2 linked regions of the Metabacillus sp. B2-18 genome follow. The protein of the gene in region 2 interacts with the protein of the main gene of each other region in a pairwise test. Links are inferred from orthologs where the notes say so. Each region holds a gene or a part of one and is shown on either strand. Other genes may lie near its edges.

What was found.
Region 1: the proteins of ftsA (region 2) and ezrA interact in binary tests that used the Bacillus subtilis proteins (3 or more experiments, as listed by UniProt). The link is inferred for Metabacillus sp. B2-18 from one-to-one orthologs.

The regions. Positions count from the first base shown.
Region 1 is NZ_CP088245.1:3,747,510-3,756,585, reverse strand. The notes cover bases 6,110-9,053. They hold ezrA (septation ring formation regulator EzrA), read left to right. Parts: upstream 6,110-6,698; coding sequence 6,699-8,408; downstream 8,409-9,053. Other genes in these bases: LPC09_RS19025 (cysteine desulfurase family protein), read left to right, coding at 8,631-9,053; hisJ (histidinol-phosphatase HisJ), read right to left, coding at 6,110-6,283. Outside these bases: tyrS (tyrosine--tRNA ligase), read left to right, coding at 32-1,297; rpsD (30S ribosomal protein S4), read right to left, coding at 1,404-2,006; LPC09_RS19050 (sensor domain-containing diguanylate cyclase), read left to right, coding at 2,410-4,209; LPC09_RS19045 (GAF domain-containing protein), read right to left, coding at 4,238-4,717; forespore capture DNA-binding protein RefZ, read left to right, coding at 4,838-5,488; more of hisJ, read right to left, coding at 5,471-6,109; more of LPC09_RS19025, read left to right, coding at 9,054-9,076. UniProt on the Bacillus subtilis protein: Negative regulator of FtsZ ring formation; modulates the frequency and position of FtsZ ring formation. Inhibits FtsZ ring formation at polar sites. Interacts either with FtsZ or with one of its binding partners to promote depolymerization.
Region 2 is NZ_CP088245.1:1,825,512-1,834,521, reverse strand. What follows is about bases 1,741-4,618. They hold ftsA (cell division protein FtsA), read right to left. Parts: upstream 3,883-4,618; coding sequence 2,599-3,882; downstream 1,741-2,598. Other genes in these bases: LPC09_RS09185 (DUF881 domain-containing protein), read right to left, coding at 4,412-4,618; LPC09_RS09190 (small basic family protein), read right to left, coding at 4,045-4,410; ftsZ (cell division protein FtsZ), read right to left, coding at 1,741-2,554. Also shown: sigma-E processing peptidase SpoIIGA, read right to left, coding at 126-1,058; more of ftsZ, read right to left, coding at 1,409-1,740; more of LPC09_RS09185, read right to left, coding at 4,619-5,143; LPC09_RS09180 (DUF881 domain-containing protein), read right to left, coding at 5,196-5,900; LPC09_RS09175 (cell division protein FtsQ/DivIB), read right to left, coding at 5,890-6,681; murB (UDP-N-acetylmuramate dehydrogenase), read right to left, coding at 6,912-7,820; murG (undecaprenyldiphospho-muramoylpentapeptide beta-N-acetylglucosaminyltransferase), read right to left, coding at 7,854-8,945. UniProt on the Bacillus subtilis protein: Cell division protein that is required for the assembly of the Z ring. May serve as a membrane anchor for the Z ring. Binds and hydrolyzes ATP. Also involved in sporulation.

The sequences.
Region 1 (9,076 bases), 1.9 Mb from region 2 along the record:
CCTTACAATAAAATATAAAGGAGGACCAAAGATGAGTGATTTATTAAAGGACTTACAATTTAGAGGGTTAGTTAATCAAGTAACAGATGAAGAGGGCTTGGCAAAAGCTTTGGAAGAAGGAGAGATTAGCCTATATTCAGGATTTGACCCAACAGCAGATAGCCTTCATATTGGTCATTTACTGCCAGTCTTAACTCTTCGTCGTTTTCAATTACATGGACATCATCCAATAGCGCTAGTTGGAGGAGCTACTGGACTTATCGGTGATCCTAGTGGTAAAAAGGCTGAGCGTACCTTAAACACTTCTGATATTGTTCAGAACTGGTCTGACCGAATTAAAGGGCAGCTTTCAAGATTTTTGGACTTTGAGTTAGATAAAAATCCAGCTGTAATCGTTAATAACTTTGATTGGATTGGCAGCTTAGATGTTATTTCATTCCTACGTGATGTGGGGAAAAACTTCGGGATCAACTATATGCTTGCAAAAGATTCAGTACAAACTCGTATTGAGTCTGGTATTTCATTCACAGAATTTAGTTACATGATTTTACAATCTTACGACTTTTTAAAGTTATACCAAAATAATAACTGTAAACTACAAATCGGAGGTAGTGATCAGTGGGGAAATATTACAGCAGGCTTAGAATTAATCCGTAAGTCAGAGGAAGACTCAAAGGCTTTTGGATTAACGATTCCTTTAGTTACTAAGGCAGATGGAACGAAATTCGGTAAAACAGAAGGTGGAGCAATTTGGTTGGATGCCGAAAAAACATCACCTTACGAGTTTTACCAATTCTGGATTAATACGGATGATCGAGATGTTATTAAATACATTAAGTACTTCACATTTCTTACTCAACAAGAGATTGAAGATCTTGAAAATGAGGTGGCAAATGCACCAGAAAAACGTGCGGCTCAAAAGGCTCTTGCCGAAGAAGTGACAAAAATGGTGCATGGTGAAGATTCTTTAAAACAAGCAATCAAGATTTCACAGGCTTTATTTAGTGGTGAAATCAAAGAATTAACAAGTCAAGAGATCTTAGAAGGTTTTAAAGATGTTCCATCAACAGAAATTTCTTCAGAGGAAATAGGATTAATTGATTTGCTTATAGAAGCGAAAATTTCTCCATCGAAGCGCCAAGCTCGTGAAGATCTATCGAATGGTGCAATCTATATCAATGGTGAACGTGTTCAAGATTTAACGAAAGTTATTTCAGATGAAGATAAAATTGACGGGAAGTTTACTGTTATTCGCAGAGGGAAAAAGAAATACTTCCTTATTCGTTATACCAGGTAAAGCGAGAAGAGAATGAATCTAAGGATTTGTTCTCTTTTTTCTTTCAAATGTTTATTTGATCAATATAAAAAACCTATACCAATTGGTATAGGTTTTTTCAAAACTATTAACGAGAGTAGAACTCAACGATAAGAGCTTCGTTAATTTCAGCAGGTAATTCAGAACGCTCAGGTAAGCGAGTGAAAGTACCTTCTAATTTATCTGCGTCGAAAGTTAGGTAGTCAGGTACGAAGTTGCTTACTTCGATTGCTTCCTTAACGATGTCAAGGTTGCGAGATTTTTCACGTAAAGTGATCGTTTGACCAGGTTTTAATTGGTATGATGGGATATCAACACGTCCGCCATCAACCATGATATGACCGTGGTTAACTAATTGACGAGCTTGACGGCGAGTACGAGCTAAACCTAAACGGTATACTACGTTATCAAGACGAGAATCAAGAAGAATCATGAAGTTCTCACCATGTTTACCAGCCATTTTACCAGCTTTATCAAATAAGTTACGGAATTGGCGCTCATTTACACCATACATATGACGAAGCTTTTGCTTCTCTTGTAATTGTAATCCGTACTCAGAGATTTTTTTGCGTTGTCCTGGACCGTGTTGTCCTGGAGCATATGGACGCTTTTCTAATTCTTTACCTGTACCACTTAATGAAATACCTAAACGACGAGAGAGTTTCCAGCTTGAGCCTGTATAACGAGCCATGCTAACTCCTCCTTTATGTTTTTATTTTGCATAAAATAAAAACCAGACTGACTAACAATCATGCACATTTTATTTTCATGTATCCTCGCTCCAGCAGCATAGAGTTACTCGATACACCTCCTTAAAATAAAAAGGGGAATAAAATGAATTCACCATTGCACCATCAATAGGCTGCATATTTTATACACAACGAACATTATATGTTTTTCTATGTATAAAGTCAAGAACCTTTACATAAATATATAATTTTTTGAAATAATCATTAGTAAAGTATAAACTAAGTTCATTTCATTTCAATTGGAAATAAAAATATTTACTCTACTATCTATAGAATTGATTTATGATATAATGTATGAGTAATTTGACTTAGTTTAAATTTGTAACTTTTAGTGTGGGTGATTTTATGGGAGAACAATTCGTGATAACTGCTACTAAATGCGCTTTTTTTGATTTTATTAGCAAACATCATAATAAACGTTCATTATCTGATATTGTGGAAAAGCTTTCTGAAACTGTTAAAAGTGAGCTTTCAATTCGTCATGCTGTTTTTTATTTCTATAATAGTAGTGACGAGTTTTACACACAGTCTTCACCAGTTGATGATACCCCATTTAATACGTTCATTCTCAAAGATGGTGAAGCCTATTACTATGATGATCAAGTTCTACTCCCAATTTTTCGAAAAGATAGACTAAAGGGGATCCTTCAATTAAAGGGCTTTGAAAATGAGTACTCACCAGCAGTTATGAATGAATTAGCAAAAACATGTACATCCTTCTATGCCCATTGTATGGAATTAATACAGGTTACCGAAAATGAGCAGAAGTATGAAAGATTATTTCATTTAACAGAGCAATTTCATGCTTTTATGAATAAAGATGATGTTTTAGTGGAATTAATTACAACCTTACAAGAAATGTATACTGAGTTTATTTTCTATTTGTTTTTATCACACGATAATGAAAATAACTTGAATTTACCAATTAAAGATCTCGGTTTTGATCATCAAGATGGAAATGAAATGGCTATGGAAGCCTTTGTAACAGGAAAAATACAGTTTTCATTTGATGAGAAGATAAATCAAACGATTTTATATACTCCATTAAAAGGTAAGCAAGGGGTATATGGTGTATTACAAGTGGTCGTTAATCACGGGATAAACCTGGCTGATCAAGATAAAAACTTTATCATTATGCTTGCAAATGCTGCTGGTACTGCGATGGAAAATGCACAATTATACGATCAATCAAAGAGATTAATTAAGGATTTACAGCTTATAAATGAAACGTCCCATCGTTTAAATAAAAACTTACGACTGGCAGATACGATGACATATATGACATCAAGAATCATGGAATCTTTTGAAGCTGATGAGGTGGGCTTTTTCTATCAAAATCATCAAAATGAATTTCAAATTTTTCCAGGTAGTACTAAATTTTTTAATACGAATGAAGTGCATGTTTATATCGATTATATAAAAGGAAAACTTGAGAAAAATCTAGAAGGGCTGTTTTTAGGTGATATCACAACATACCTGCCGGATGGCTCCTTTGCATCAGTTATGGCTGTACCAATGGTACAGAGTGATACTCTTCGAGGCTGTGCAATTGTCCTTCACAAAAATTCTTATCATTTTTCATTTGATATGTTTAAACTTCTTCAATCGTTAATACATCATTCTACATTGGCACTATCTAATTCCTTATTACGAGAAGAGCTAGAAACGTTAGTTAAAACTGACCAATTAACACAATTGTACTCACGTAATTACATGAACACTTGTATAGAGAACTCAATGAAAGCTGATCGTCAAGGAACATTTTTATTAATTGATATCGACAATTTTAAGGGAGTTAATGATACATTCGGTCATCAAGTTGGAGACGAAGTTTTGGTTCAGGTTGCTAATATTATTAAAAGTAATAGTAGAGAACATGATATTGGAGCAAGATGGGGTGGCGAGGAATTAGCTGTTTATCTGCCACAAGTTGACCTTGAAGCAGGAACCGCCATTGCCGAAAGGATTGTAAAAAAGGTAGCGGAAAATACAAATCCCTCAGTGACAATATCTTGTGGAGTATCCTATTGGATTGCTGAAAATGAACGTAATTATAATCAGTTATTCAGCCGCGCTGATAAGGCGTTATATGTTGCTAAAAAATTAGGGAAAAATCAAGTAATCGTTGAGGATGATATTCATTAAAAAAGGTGAGCTAAGTAGCTCACCTTTTTTACATATATTGAACCAAAACATCTACAAAGTTTTCTAAAAACACTTGGTCTTCTTCATTGAATCGATCTTTTATTGGGCTGTCAATATCCAACACGCCAATTACTTCACCGTCAACGAGCAGAGGAACAACAATCTCTGAATTAGACGCTGCATCACATGCAATGTGTCCCGGGAACTGATGAACATCTGCAATTCGCTCTGTTTTTTTATTAGCTGCAGCTGTACCACAAACACCTTTTCCTACAGGAATTCGAACGCATGCAGGTAATCCTTGGAAAGGCCCTAATACAAGTTGACCTTCCTTCATTAAGTAAAATCCAACCCAATTTATGTTATCTAAAAATTGATTTAAAAGAGCCGAAGCGTTTGCTAAATTAGCAATTCGATCTTCTTCCCCCTCTAGTAAAGCTTTTAATTGATTTATGACCAATGAATATTGATCTGACTTTTTACCATTGTATTTTTCGACATGAAACATCTAAATTACCTACCTTTTGATAAATTTCCCTTATGATGAAGAACTTTGTCGAGCGAATCATAAAGGAGTTTGATACTAAATGATTGAAGATATTATATATGAATAGGAGGTGTAATGACTATGACTCAAACAAACTCCCGTGATACAAAACAAAAGATACTTGATGCTGCCATTTACTTATTTAACTCTAAGGGATTTACAGGTACCTCTGTAAGAGAGATAGCCAATAGAGCCAATGTGAATGTTGCCCACATTTCATATTATTTTAAAGGAAAAGGTGGACTTCTTGAATATCTTGTATCACATTATTATGAAGGTTATCTTAAAATCATTGAAGAAAATTACTCACATATACAATATGGAAACACCCATGATGTGCTTAGTAAAATGATTTTAGATTTATTGCATTATCAGCATGAAAACCGTCAACTTTCTCGATTAGTGTATCGTGAAGTGACAGTAGACTCTGTTTTAAATCGTGAGGTGATGACAACCTATTTAACCAAAGAAAAATATTACATTAAGTCACTATTAGAACAAGGGATCGAGGAAGGACATTTTCGTAAGGGATTTATCCCGCATTTAATCATCCAACTAAGAAGTTTATTGCATATGCCGTATTTACAGCCACAATACATGAGTGAAGTCCTTCATATTCAACCTCACGAAGCATACTTTGTGCATCAGTATTATAAAGAGTTGAAATTATGGCTAAATTCTTTGTTAGTAGACAAGTTCTCACAAGATCGTAATCTACTTGCTATTCGATAACTGCTCAAAATATTTATAGTTCTTTCCAACATCCCTAGCGCTGTGGGCATCTGACCCATAGATGAGAGGGATTTCTTGTTTTATTGCAATTTTTGCAATTTCATCATTAGGGTAGATTTCACCACAATATTCTTTTCTTAATCCTGCTACATTATAATCTATTTCCATGTTTTTTTCTTTAATTAAAGTTAAAATATCAAGTATCCATTTTTCATTTGAGAAGGTAACAGGGAACAGTTTTTGGAATTTGTTTACAAGCGTTATGTGGCCAATTCTTTTTGGTTTATAGTTTCCTAAATCACTATTAATTGAGTGAAGAACTTCATTGTAATAGGTTTCATGTAGTACTTTTAATGAACCTGTTTCGACAATCATTTCATTAAAGGTTTTATCATCAAAATCCATACAATAATATTGATCTTTTATCTTTAAAAAGTGAACAGATAAAATACTATCATCTAAGTATTTTCCATACTCATTTAAAAAATTAGTAGTTTCTTTTTCATAATCTCTTATATAGTCAATTTCCAAACCAACATTAATGGTAATTGAAGTTTGATATCTTTCTTTTAATAAAAGGATACTTTCAAAATAATCGCCAAGTTCTTCTAGTTTCATGGCACTATCTTCTTGTGGTGTTGGATCTTTAAAGCCTTTTGGAAGTGGAGCGTGTTCAGTAAATGTCAGGCAGTTAAACCCCTCTTTTATAGCCTGTTTAATATATAACTCCAGTTCATCAGTTGATCCATGTGGACAAAATGGTGTGTGAACATGTCCATCCTTCTTTAGCGGCATATTTTCTCCCCCTTTTGCTGTAACCATAAAATTTATCTTGTCATCAAGTTACACGTTTCAGCCTGTTTATTAAAGATATAGATGCCCTTTCATCATAACTGGACAAATAATGTAAAAAATTTAAAATTTGTGGTCAAAAAATGTCGTTTACATGGTATCATAAATACATTGAATTAACATTAACAAAGTCTTAGAATATATATGATTTTTTAAGGATTTTTAATAGCTTGTTAATTGTATGTTAAAAAAGGAGACTCTAAAGAGAACAATACTAATTAACAACAATAAACATATTCAACATACGAAAAAATAAATAGATACTTAATAACGCTTATCAGCATGATGTTGAAAGATGTACATCATCCGGGAACTCTTCCCTGTCATGAGGATTTTGTGTAGTACGAGGGGGCCAACTATGGAAGTTTTAATTGGAATTGTCCTTCTGATATGTATTGTATTTGGTGCGGGATACATGTTTAGAAGAAAAATATATAAAGAGGTTGATCGTCTAGAGGCACGTAAGATTGAAATTATGAATCGCTCAATTATCGATGAGTTATCGAAAGTAAAAGAGTTGAAAATGGTTGGACAAGCAGAAGAATTGTTTGAACAATGGAGAGCTGAGTGGGATGAGATTATTACAACTCAACTTCCTGAAGTAGAAGAGTTACTTTTTGATGCCGAGGATTTCGCTGATAAATATCGATTTAAAAAGTCACAAGGTGTTTTACAACATATTGACACTGTCCTTTTAACTGTAAATGAAAATATCGATAAGATTATTGAAGAAATTAATGAGCTTGTTACGAGTGAAGAGAAAAATACAGTTGAAGGTGAAGAAGTAAAAGACCAGTATAAACGAGTTAAAAAGACCTTATTAGCTCATAGTCATCAGTTTGGTAAAGCACATCGTAAATTAGATGACGCCTTAACTGAAATAACAGATTCACTTAAACAATTTGATACTGAAACTGAACAGGGAAATTATTTAGTAGCTAGAGAAGTGTTAGTTAAGCTAAAAATGGACCTTGATGTTCTACAAGAAAAAATGAATGAACTTCCTAAATTATTGACGGAATGCTCAGTGACAATTCCAAACTTAGTAAATGAACTAAAAGAAGGATACAAGGAAATGGTAGCATCAGGCTACTATTTAGAGCATATTCAATTAGATTTAGAAATTGAGAAGATAAACAATCAGCTAGAAAAGTTCAAAAAGAAACTAGAAGAAGCTGATCTTGATGATGTACAGGATGGCTTGCAATTCATTCAGGAATCTATTGATAACTTATATGATTTATTAGAAAAAGAAGTTGAGGCTAATCAGTTTGTTAAAAAAGTGAAAGATCAAATACATGATCAATTAGTTGAACTATCAGAACAAAAAGAAGCTACTGTTGAAGAAACAGAGCTTGTTAAACAGAGTTATCAACTTTCAACGACTGAATTAGATAAACAAAAGCTAATTGAAAAGCAGATATTACAGGTTGAGAAGAAATTTGCACATATTCAACAGAACTTATTAAATGACCAAGTGGCTCATTCCATCGTAAAAGAAGATCTTGAAGACATTGATAAACAAATAAAGCAGTTATTAGAAGAACATAATCAATACCGTGAAATGCTTCAAACTCTTAGAAGTGATGAGCTTCAAGCAAGAGATAGCTTAAATCAATTAAAAAGACTGCTTCTTGATACAACAAGATCGGTACAACAAAGTAATGTACCTGGTCTGCCTGTTGAGTTTCTTGAATTAATAGAAAAGGCTAAACGGGACGTTCTAAAGGTAACAACGAAATTGGATGAAATCCCACTTAATATGGTGATTGTTAATGAGTTACTATCAGAGGCTATTCAATCAGTTAAGTCTTTAAAAGAAACTGGGGACGATCTCATTGAAGAGGTATACCTAGTAGAGCAAATCATCCAGTATGGAAACAGATATCGAAGCCGTAATCAGCAACTTGCGACAAAATTTAAGCAGGCTGAAGAATTGTTTAGACATAATGATTACAATGAGGCTTTAAACGTTGCAGCTGCAGCACTAGAGCAAGTAGAACCTGGTTCCTTCGAAAAAATTCGGGAACTAATAGATGAACAAGATAAAACAATATCCTATAAGTAAAATGATAAGAGGAACCAAGTTTCGAAATAGTGGAACTTAGTTCTTCCTATCATTTTTTTATTTAGGAAATGCGAACGATTACGTAATTGTTGAATTGTTTTTCTTTGCAGTCTCAATATGTTATGATTACACATTGATAAAACTAATTGCTTGAATCATTTATTATGAATTCAACTCATTTATAAAATTAACATATAAACATAGCAATTTGGAGGAAGCAAAATGTTGTATTTAGACAACAGTGCCACAACAAAACCATATGATGAAGTTTTGGCAACTTATATGAAAGTTGCCAAAGATTACTTTGCAAATCCTTCTTCCATTCATAAGCTTGGTAGTGAAGCAGAAAGATTGTTAAGTCAATCCAGACAACAGGTTGCCGGACTGCTAGGAGTTTTACCGGAAGAGATAATTTTTACTTCGGGTGGTACAGAAGGAAACAATCTTGCTATAAAAGGAGCAGCTTTTTCTACTAATCATAAAGGAAAACATCTTATAACATCTGCTATCGAGCATCCGTCAGTGTTGGAATCATTTAAACAACTAGAGGAGGTACATAACTTTAACGTGACATACCTTCCTGTTGATCAGAATGGTAGAGTTTCTTCCGAAGATGTTAAGAAGGCGTTAAGAAAAGATACCATTTTGGTTTCTATTATGCATGTTCA
Region 2 (9,010 bases):
TAATGACGTGAGCCATATTTTTCTATACTATCAACCATTAAACCTTTTACATTCTGATAGTATAAAAAATCTTATACCTGGCGTAATAAATAAATGGAACCGGAGTAAGATAGAAGTAGGTAATTTTACGAAACATTTTGGATTGATGGGCCTTGAAGCATTTTCGGATGAACGATACATTGATATTCATCCTCTGAAGACAGAGCAGTTCGATTTAACCCAACAATTGTCTTTTGTACCTTGATTTTTTCACTATTTGTTTCTATCCACACTTCATCTGGCTTAAATCCTAATAAAAACTGATTCTCTTTTCCTACCACACGATAAGGTATAATCCGAACCCGATGCTCCCATTCGTGACCTTCTTGTTGATCGTCAGTCATTGCCTTCATCACATCATCTTGCAGCGCATGGTGAACGAGTTGTTCAGGAATATAGTCCTTAACTTTCTGAGTATCTAAAATCATAACAGGACTACGAGTAATCGGATCAAACAGTTGATTTCCACTATCAACCAGCCCCTTTAAGGTCATTTGAGTTGAATCTACCTTTATCTTAACAGTCACCAATTGTTCGTAATGAATTTTTTTTGCTTCAAAGCCTTCTAAACTATTCCTTGCAAACATCCACAAAACTGGAAATCCAATAAGTACAAATAACCAGCTGATTGGGTGTCCAAAGCCAGTTGAATTAGTCATTAAGATTCCGTCTAAATAAGAGATTTCTGCCTGTAAAAAATAATGAACACCGATCATTCCACCACCTACTAGAAAAGTGACAAAATAAAAGGTGAAAAGGCCATGAAAAAAATAGCGAAATCGTTTAAAGCCAAATGCCAACAAGACCATTAAAATAGAGATACTCATTTTTCCAAGAGGATGTGTAGAGATAAATGCTAAAGGGCTAAACATCATAATCACGATACTTGAGCCTAATAGTGCCGCAAGAAGAATTCTTATTTTCATTATTTTCCTTTTCAATGCAATGGCTGTTAAAACAAGTAGAAACAAATCAAAGGAAAAGTTTAAGAGCCAAATAACGTCTAAATAAATAGACATCTGTTACTCCTTTCCCTTCTGTTTTAATAATAGTCCTTTGTACTCTGACTCTGTCTTATATTACAATTCAAAGCTTCTGGACCTGTTGCATTAAGTATAAATCCTAAGAAATAGGAAGTCTGTCATTTAGTGCCGATAGAACGTAAGAATTTTTGAAAGATTATTAGAATTTTTGTCGACTAAATTATAAGAGTCATAGTCTAGGTTCACAAAACAATTAGTAGAAAAAGAGATACTTGAAAAAAAATATGAGGAAAATCAAACTTAATTGACTATTCTAGGTTTCTATTACATCTTTTATCATTCAAAATAAAAAGAGTGCTAAATTTTCATTTAGCACTCTTTTTGGTTTATCTACGTTTATTACGGTTACGTAAGAAGGTCGGAATATCAAGCGTTTCTTCTGGTTGTTGTGTATTAGTACGAGTTGGTGCTTCTTGTACCGGTTCCTCTCGATGACTCTCACGTTTTGGTGGAACTTTTGTTAACGTATTACCGTTATTAAATTGACGAGTATTCGGTTGTTTTAAAGGACTAATTTCTTGTTCTGTAAAACCAGTTGCAATAACTGTAACAATTATTTCATCCTTTAGGTTTTCATTAATAACAGAACCAAAAATCATGTTTACATCTTGATCAGAAGCAGTAGCTACAATATCAGCTGCCTCTTGTACCTCATATAAACTTAAATTCATTCCACCAGTAATGTTCATAAGAACACCCTGAGCACCGTCAATTGATTTCTCTAATAGTGGGCTGGAAATAGCTTTCTTAGCAGCTTCTGCAGCACGATTTTCTCCAGTGGCTACACCAATTCCCATTAAAGCAGATCCTCTATTTGACATAATCGTCTTTACATCTGCAAAGTCAAGGTTTATTAAACCTGGGGTAGCGATTAAGTCGGAAATACCTTGAACCCCTTGACGAAGAACATTATCTGCTTCTCTAAACGCTTCAAGCATAGGTGTATTTTTATCAACAATTTCAAGTAAACGGTCATTTGGAATCACAATAAGTGTATCCACTGACTCTTTCATTGAAGAAATACCGCCAGCTGCTTGCATTTGACGTTTACGTCCTTCAAATGTAAACGGTCTAGTAACAACACCGACTGTAAGAGCACCTAAATCTTTAGCAATTTGTGCAATAACAGGTGCTGCTCCAGTTCCAGTTCCGCCGCCCATTCCAGCTGTAACGAATACCATGTCAGCTCCTCTTAAAGCTTCTTCAATTTGCTCTCTGCTTTCTTCAGCAGCTTTTTTCCCTACTTCAGGGTTAGCACCAGCACCTAGTCCTCTTGTAAGCTTCGATCCAATCTGCATCTTCACTTCTGCTTTAGATAAGTTTAATGCTTGTGCATCCGTGTTAACTGCAATAAATTCTACACCTTGTACACCGTGCTCTATCATTCGATTAACAGCGTTATTACCACCGCCACCAACTCCAATTACTTTGATGGTAGCCAAGCCGTCAATATTCGTATCAAACTCCAACATGCAAAATCCTCCTAATCCATCAAATGACTTCTAATAGATGTAAACTATTCAAAGAAGTAGCCAAAAAATTTCTTCACTTTATTTACCTTTTTATCTTCTTGTTGTTGCTGAGGTTTTGTACGCTGCTGTTGCGGTTCCTTTGTTGCTGCTACTTCTACAGCATCAACAGTAACGTTTGAACCTATTTTTCTACCTTGAATTTTCGCATTCTTATATGCAAATTGAATCAAGCCTACACCCGTCATATATTGAGGTTCTCTGACACCAATATAATCCGGACTTGCAATTCTTACACTATTCTGAAGAACAACTTGTCCTAATTCAAGTACTCCGGGCATTCTAACTGTACCCCCGGTTAGAACAAAGCCGCCAGGTAATTCTCCAATTCCTAATCTTCTTAGCTCATGTAAGATAAGCTCATATAACTCTTCTAAACGAGCTTCAATAATGTCCGCAACTTCTAATTGGTTAAAAGTTCTTTTCTGATCTGATCCAATAACTGCTGCTTCAAAAATTTCATCCTCTGAAGCATGATCATAAAAGGCATGTCCATATTTTAGCTTTATACGTTCCGCTTCATCGGTAGTTGTACGAAGACCTATAGACAAATCTTTCGTAATGTGCTCACCACCGACAGGCAAGACAGTCGATGCAATCAGGTGATTTTGTTCAAACACTGCAATTGTAGTGGATCCCCCACCGATTTCAACTAGTGCAACACCCAGGTTTTTCTCATCTTTTGATAATGCAACAGATCCTGCAGCTAGAGGTTGTAAACAGATATCAGTTATTTCAAGGCCTGCACGCTCTACACAACGCAATAAATTATGTAAGATCGTTTTAGATCCAGTAATAATGGTACCTTCCATTTCCAAACGAACCCCAAGCATTCCTCTTGGATCATTGATTTCATCTAGTCCATCTACAATAAATTGTCTTGGAATAACATCGATTATTTCTCGTTCAGGTGGAATTGAGATCACTTGAGCAGCTTCAATAACTCGTCTTACATCTTCATTTGATATTTCTCTATTCTCACTCGAAACAGCTACAACTCCGTGGCAATCCTGTAATTGTACATGATTTCCTGTAACACCTACTACCACTCTCGTTAAGGAGATTCCAACCATTCTCTCGGCCTGCTCAACCGCTTTTTTTATAGAATGAACTGTTTCGTCTATATCAACTATAGACCCTTTTCTTAATCCTTCTGATTTTACATTACCTACACCAATAATGTTTAAAGCATCATTCGTCATTTCACCAATAATTACTTTAACACTGGATGTACCGATGTCAAGACTTACAAATAGTTCATTGCTGTTCATTCTAAGGCACCTCCCCATCTATCACTTTCTATTCTATTCTTTGCAGAACAACATGACAATGAATCTAGTTTTACAGGTTTGTAACAAAAATTTTATTTAAATATTTGCTTGATTTCTGCTTTACTAGTGTTTATTCGTCAAATACTTAATTTTTCCTTTTTATTATTCAATTTTTTTCATTTTTTCCCTAGAATTTGACCATTTCGTAATAAGAATCCTTCTTATTACTGCTATATTTTGAAATAGCCTTACTCCAAAGGCAAACATTGCTACTAAATACAAGTCTACACCAAGATGGACACCTAGAAAAGCTAAACTTGCAGCTAAAATGATGTTAAAGAAAAATCCAGAAACGAACACCATTTCATCATAGATATCCTGAAGATGTGCACGAATTCCTCCTAACAGTGTATCAAGTGCTGCTAAAATTGCAATTGATAAATAGTTGGAATACTCAGGGGGAATACGCAACTCCGATACTAGACCTAAAAAGACACCGAGAATTAGTCCTAAAATTGGCAGCCACATATTATTCTCCCCCTTTTTCTGATGATTCTACAGGTTTCATATTCCGAACTCGAATTGGATCTTCATAAGGAGGAATCGTTAACTGTTCAATTGGGTCTGATATCGTTAACTTAAGATTATCTATAGCAAAATCTTCATCAGTATTCGAAGCATTCATTCTGTTATAAAGCTTGTCCACATTATCTGAAATGACGTTTATCTTAATAGGAAAACTGTTTAAGCTAAAATTATCCATCTTGGTCTGACCATTGATATCTCTTATGACAGTCGAATTAATAACCCTTCTGCCTTCTATTGAGATTTCTTTCGCTCCATAAGAATTGAGTTCATTAATTAACCGTTTTAAAAGCTCTGGTGAAATATTTTGTATTTCAACTCCAAGTAATTCTTCTGAAAACAATCGATCAATTGTAATTGTTATGCCCTCTCCAGAAATTTCGGTTAAACCAACTTCTTCCTTTAAAACTGCCAAGGTCTCTTTTAAGGCTGTTTCTGGATTCGAATTTTCTTGCTTCTTATAAGACTCAATAATTTCATCATATTTTCGTATCTCATTAAGAAGCTCCGCTTGAAGTTGTTGCTCTTTTTTTAAATCTTCCCTAAGTTGCCACATATCACGCGTATCTCTTTCCACTGGTTCTTTAATTGTTTGAAACTGAATTCCAAGCATTAAACCAAAGATCATTGTTAGCAAAGCAAAACTAAGACCCTTTTTCCAACTTTTTTGTTTCACACCAACCACCTATCTAAACAATAATCCGTTAGTGAAACATCGTATTACTTTCCTATGATGAAGCTTTTTTTTCTTGTAGAAGTGGCTCCATCTTAATATTTTCTAGTTTTTCTAAAGTTACCACAACATTATCATAGGAAAGCTGATCTACAATTCCACCAGTAATATTTAATGCAGGTAATAAAACATTTGGGTCCCCAATCGCAGATATAACAAAAGGTGCAGGGAACTGATTTCCATCAACTGTCACAACTGGTCCATTGCAATATATATACGAATGACTTGATAACCTTTGACCGTTAATTGAGATAGCATCTGCTCCCGAGATATAAAGTTCATTAATAACACTAAACAAATGACTCTCATGCACAATATAATTGTTTACATTTTCTCCTTCAGGGACGTAAGAGGAATCTTCTAATGTTACTTGTATCCCTTTACCTTGAACTGCTATATCACCAACATACATGCGATACTTTTCAACATCTTCTACAAGATTGTAGTACACCTGTTTTTCATCCTTTAGAGATTCTTCAATTTCTTTCACTTCTTCTTGTTTTTTAAAAAGTTCTTTTTGGAGATCTCGGTTTATTTCTTCTTTTGAAATAAGTTGTGACCTAATTTCATATTCTTTATCCCATTGTTCGGTTGTTATCTCTTGGTTTCGATTACTTTCCTTTGTCAGCTGATAAGAATATGAAAACAGAAAACCTGCAACTAAGAGAATGAGAGAAAAAATCACATAACTACCCCTCAGTTTCATCTTGAGCTTCATCCCCCTCTTCCTTAGACTCTATTGGTGTATAAGATTCAAAATAAGAGCCTACTTCCAGATGAATGATTCCTTTACTGTTCTCGTCCAGCTGACTTACAATTTTAGTGTAAGTATTCATTTTCTTTGAGAATGTACGAACAGATGCCATTACTTCATAACCATCATTCATATAAAGATGAACTAACCAAGGATCTGTTTTATTAGGAGCATGATGAATTTCTGAAATTGAGTTTAAGATACTGGGAGATAATTTTTTCAACTCATTTATCATCTCATTAACATCTTTCTCTTGTTTCCAGTTTATCAGGACTGGTGCATCTGCCGGTACTTTCACAGTACGGTCCTTCAGAACTTGTCCATTTTCTAGAATCGGCTTAAATACACCATTCTCTTCCAGATAAGCAATACTGTCATACTCATCAACCTGCAAGACAATATGGTTAGGAAACTTTTTTTCCACAGTGGCTTGTTTTATTTGTAAATGGTCCTCAATCAACTGACTAGTCTTTGTTGTATTGATATTCCAAAACCCATTAGAAGTTGTAATTTTACTCATTTCAATGATCTTTTCCGACTCAACATGTACATTTCCTTTTACTGTTATACTTGAGACTTTACTTAAGGGAGACTGAAAATAGATAACAAGTAAAATTAATAGAAAAAAGATTGAAAGGAATGAAATAAGTCTTCGATTAGTCTTCTGTTTTCGCTGCTGCTGTAGTTTTGGTATGCGGTCTTCTAACGAAACAACCTTTTTCTCCAATCGTTTTCACCCCACCCTAGTAGTTCCCTCTAGGTAGATTTCTTGCACAATGTTATGGCAAATCATCACAGTATGTAAAGTAATAAAATTAATCCTATTTAAAAAGATTTTCCCCACTTACACACTGAAACGGCATTTAAAAATGCCGTTTAAGAATAAACTAAAATTGTTCAGCAATTTTTATAAAGACATTATAACACAATAAAAGGAAATAATGGGGAGTAATGTGACTATTTCCGACCTATTATTTCAACTTCAGTTTCCATTGTCACATCATACTTCTCAAGAATCGTTTCTTTAATATATTTTATTAAATCCAATACATCTTGAGCAGTTGCTCCTCCAGCATTAACAATAAAATTACCATGCATTTCTGAAACTTTAGCACCACCGATTTGATATCCTTTTAGACCCGCTGCTTCAACTAATTGACCTGCATAACTAGGAAGTGGGTTCCTGAAGATACTCCCTGCGCAAGGATAATTCCAAGGCTGTGTTTCTCTTCTGTAATCTTTGTTCTTTTGCATGATCGCAACAATTTCTTCTTTTTCACCCTTTTTAAGTTGTAGAACTGCTTCTATACATATACCTGGTCTTTTCGTCTGAAGAATTGAAGTTCGATAAGAAAACTCCATTTCTTCATTTGTCAGCCATTCCATCGTTCCATCTTCAAATAACACTAGAGCTTTCAAAAGAATTTTTGACATGTCTGACCCATGTGCCCCTGCATTCATATAAACAGCTCCACCTATTGAACCAGGAATACCACTGGCAAATTCCAAACCTGATAAACCCTTCCTACTAATGAGTGTTGCAAGCTTTACAATGGAATATCCCCCGCCAACGGTTAATACATCTTCATCTAACTCAAAGTGATCGATTCCAGCTCCAAGCTTTACTACGACCCCTTCTATTCCTTTATCTGAAACTAGAAGGTTAGAGCCCCTTCCTACCACTGTCCATTTAGCTCCATATTCTTTTATTATTTTTATCGCCTTGCTCAGGCTTTCACTGTCTCTAGGTTCCAATAGAATATCTGCAGGGCCACCTATCCTTATTGTTGTATGCTTTGCTAAAGGTTCATCTACAAGAACTTTCCCAATTTCTGCAGTTGTTAATGCCTCATATAACGTAGTCATAATTTACCTCCTCAGGTCAGTTTATCTCTGTTGTTACTTAGAAAGTTCCTTTAGGACTGAATAAAGTCTTAATGCAGCATCAGGAATACCTAATTTCTTTGATGCCTGCTTCATTTCTTTCAATTTAAATTCATTAAGTAAGACTCCGTCAATTTCCGTAAGTAATTTATCACCATTCAATTCTTGCTCCTTTAGCATAATTGCTGCATGATGATCACTTAACGATCTTGCGTTTACTTCTTGATGATTAGCCGTTACATAAGGGCTTGGAATTAATATACTAGGCAACCCCAATGCTGTAATTTCTGCAAGAGAGGTAGCTCCGGCTCTCGATACAATTAAGTCCACTGCCGCTAATACTTCCGGCATATTGTGTATAAATGGTTTTATGATCAAGTTCTCAGAACTGTTTCCTTTTTTTACTTCATTCATTACTTTTTCATAATGTACTTCACCAGTGACATAAACAATTTGATATGGCTTTTCAGCAAGAGATGGAATCATTTCTAAAACAGCATCATTAATAGCTTTAGCTCCCCTGCTTCCCCCGAAAATCAGCACTGTCTTTTTGTCTTTAATCAAACCGACTGAATGTCTCCCTTTATCTGCATCTTGACCCAGCACCTCTGAAGCACGTGGATTACCGGTTAATACAACTTTATCTGCAGGAAAATGTTTTCTCGCTTCTTCAAAACAGATGGCGACTTTGTTAACATATCGAGACAAAAACTTATTTGTTATGCCAGGTAAACTATTTTGTTCATGAATAACTGTTGGAATCTTCATTTTAGCCGCCGCATAAACAACAGGTCCACAAACATATCCTCCTGTTCCAATAACAACATCTGCATTAAACTCTTTTAAATATTTTTTACTAACAGAAACTGCTTTAAGAAATCTCGTAACAGTTTTCACATTTTCAATGGAGATCTTTCTTTTAAATCCGGATATTTCTACAGATTTAAATGGTATGTTGGCTCTGTTTACAATATTTTGCTCAAGTCCATTTTCTGTACCAATATATAGAAATTCTACATCTGAATGATGTTTTTTAATTTCATTTATTAAAGCCAGTGCTGGATAGATATGACCACCAGTTCCGCCACCACTTACAACTACTTTCATACTTGTTCCCCCATTTTGAATGGATTTCTTATTATAAAATGTACGTACTCTCAACTACTAGGTTA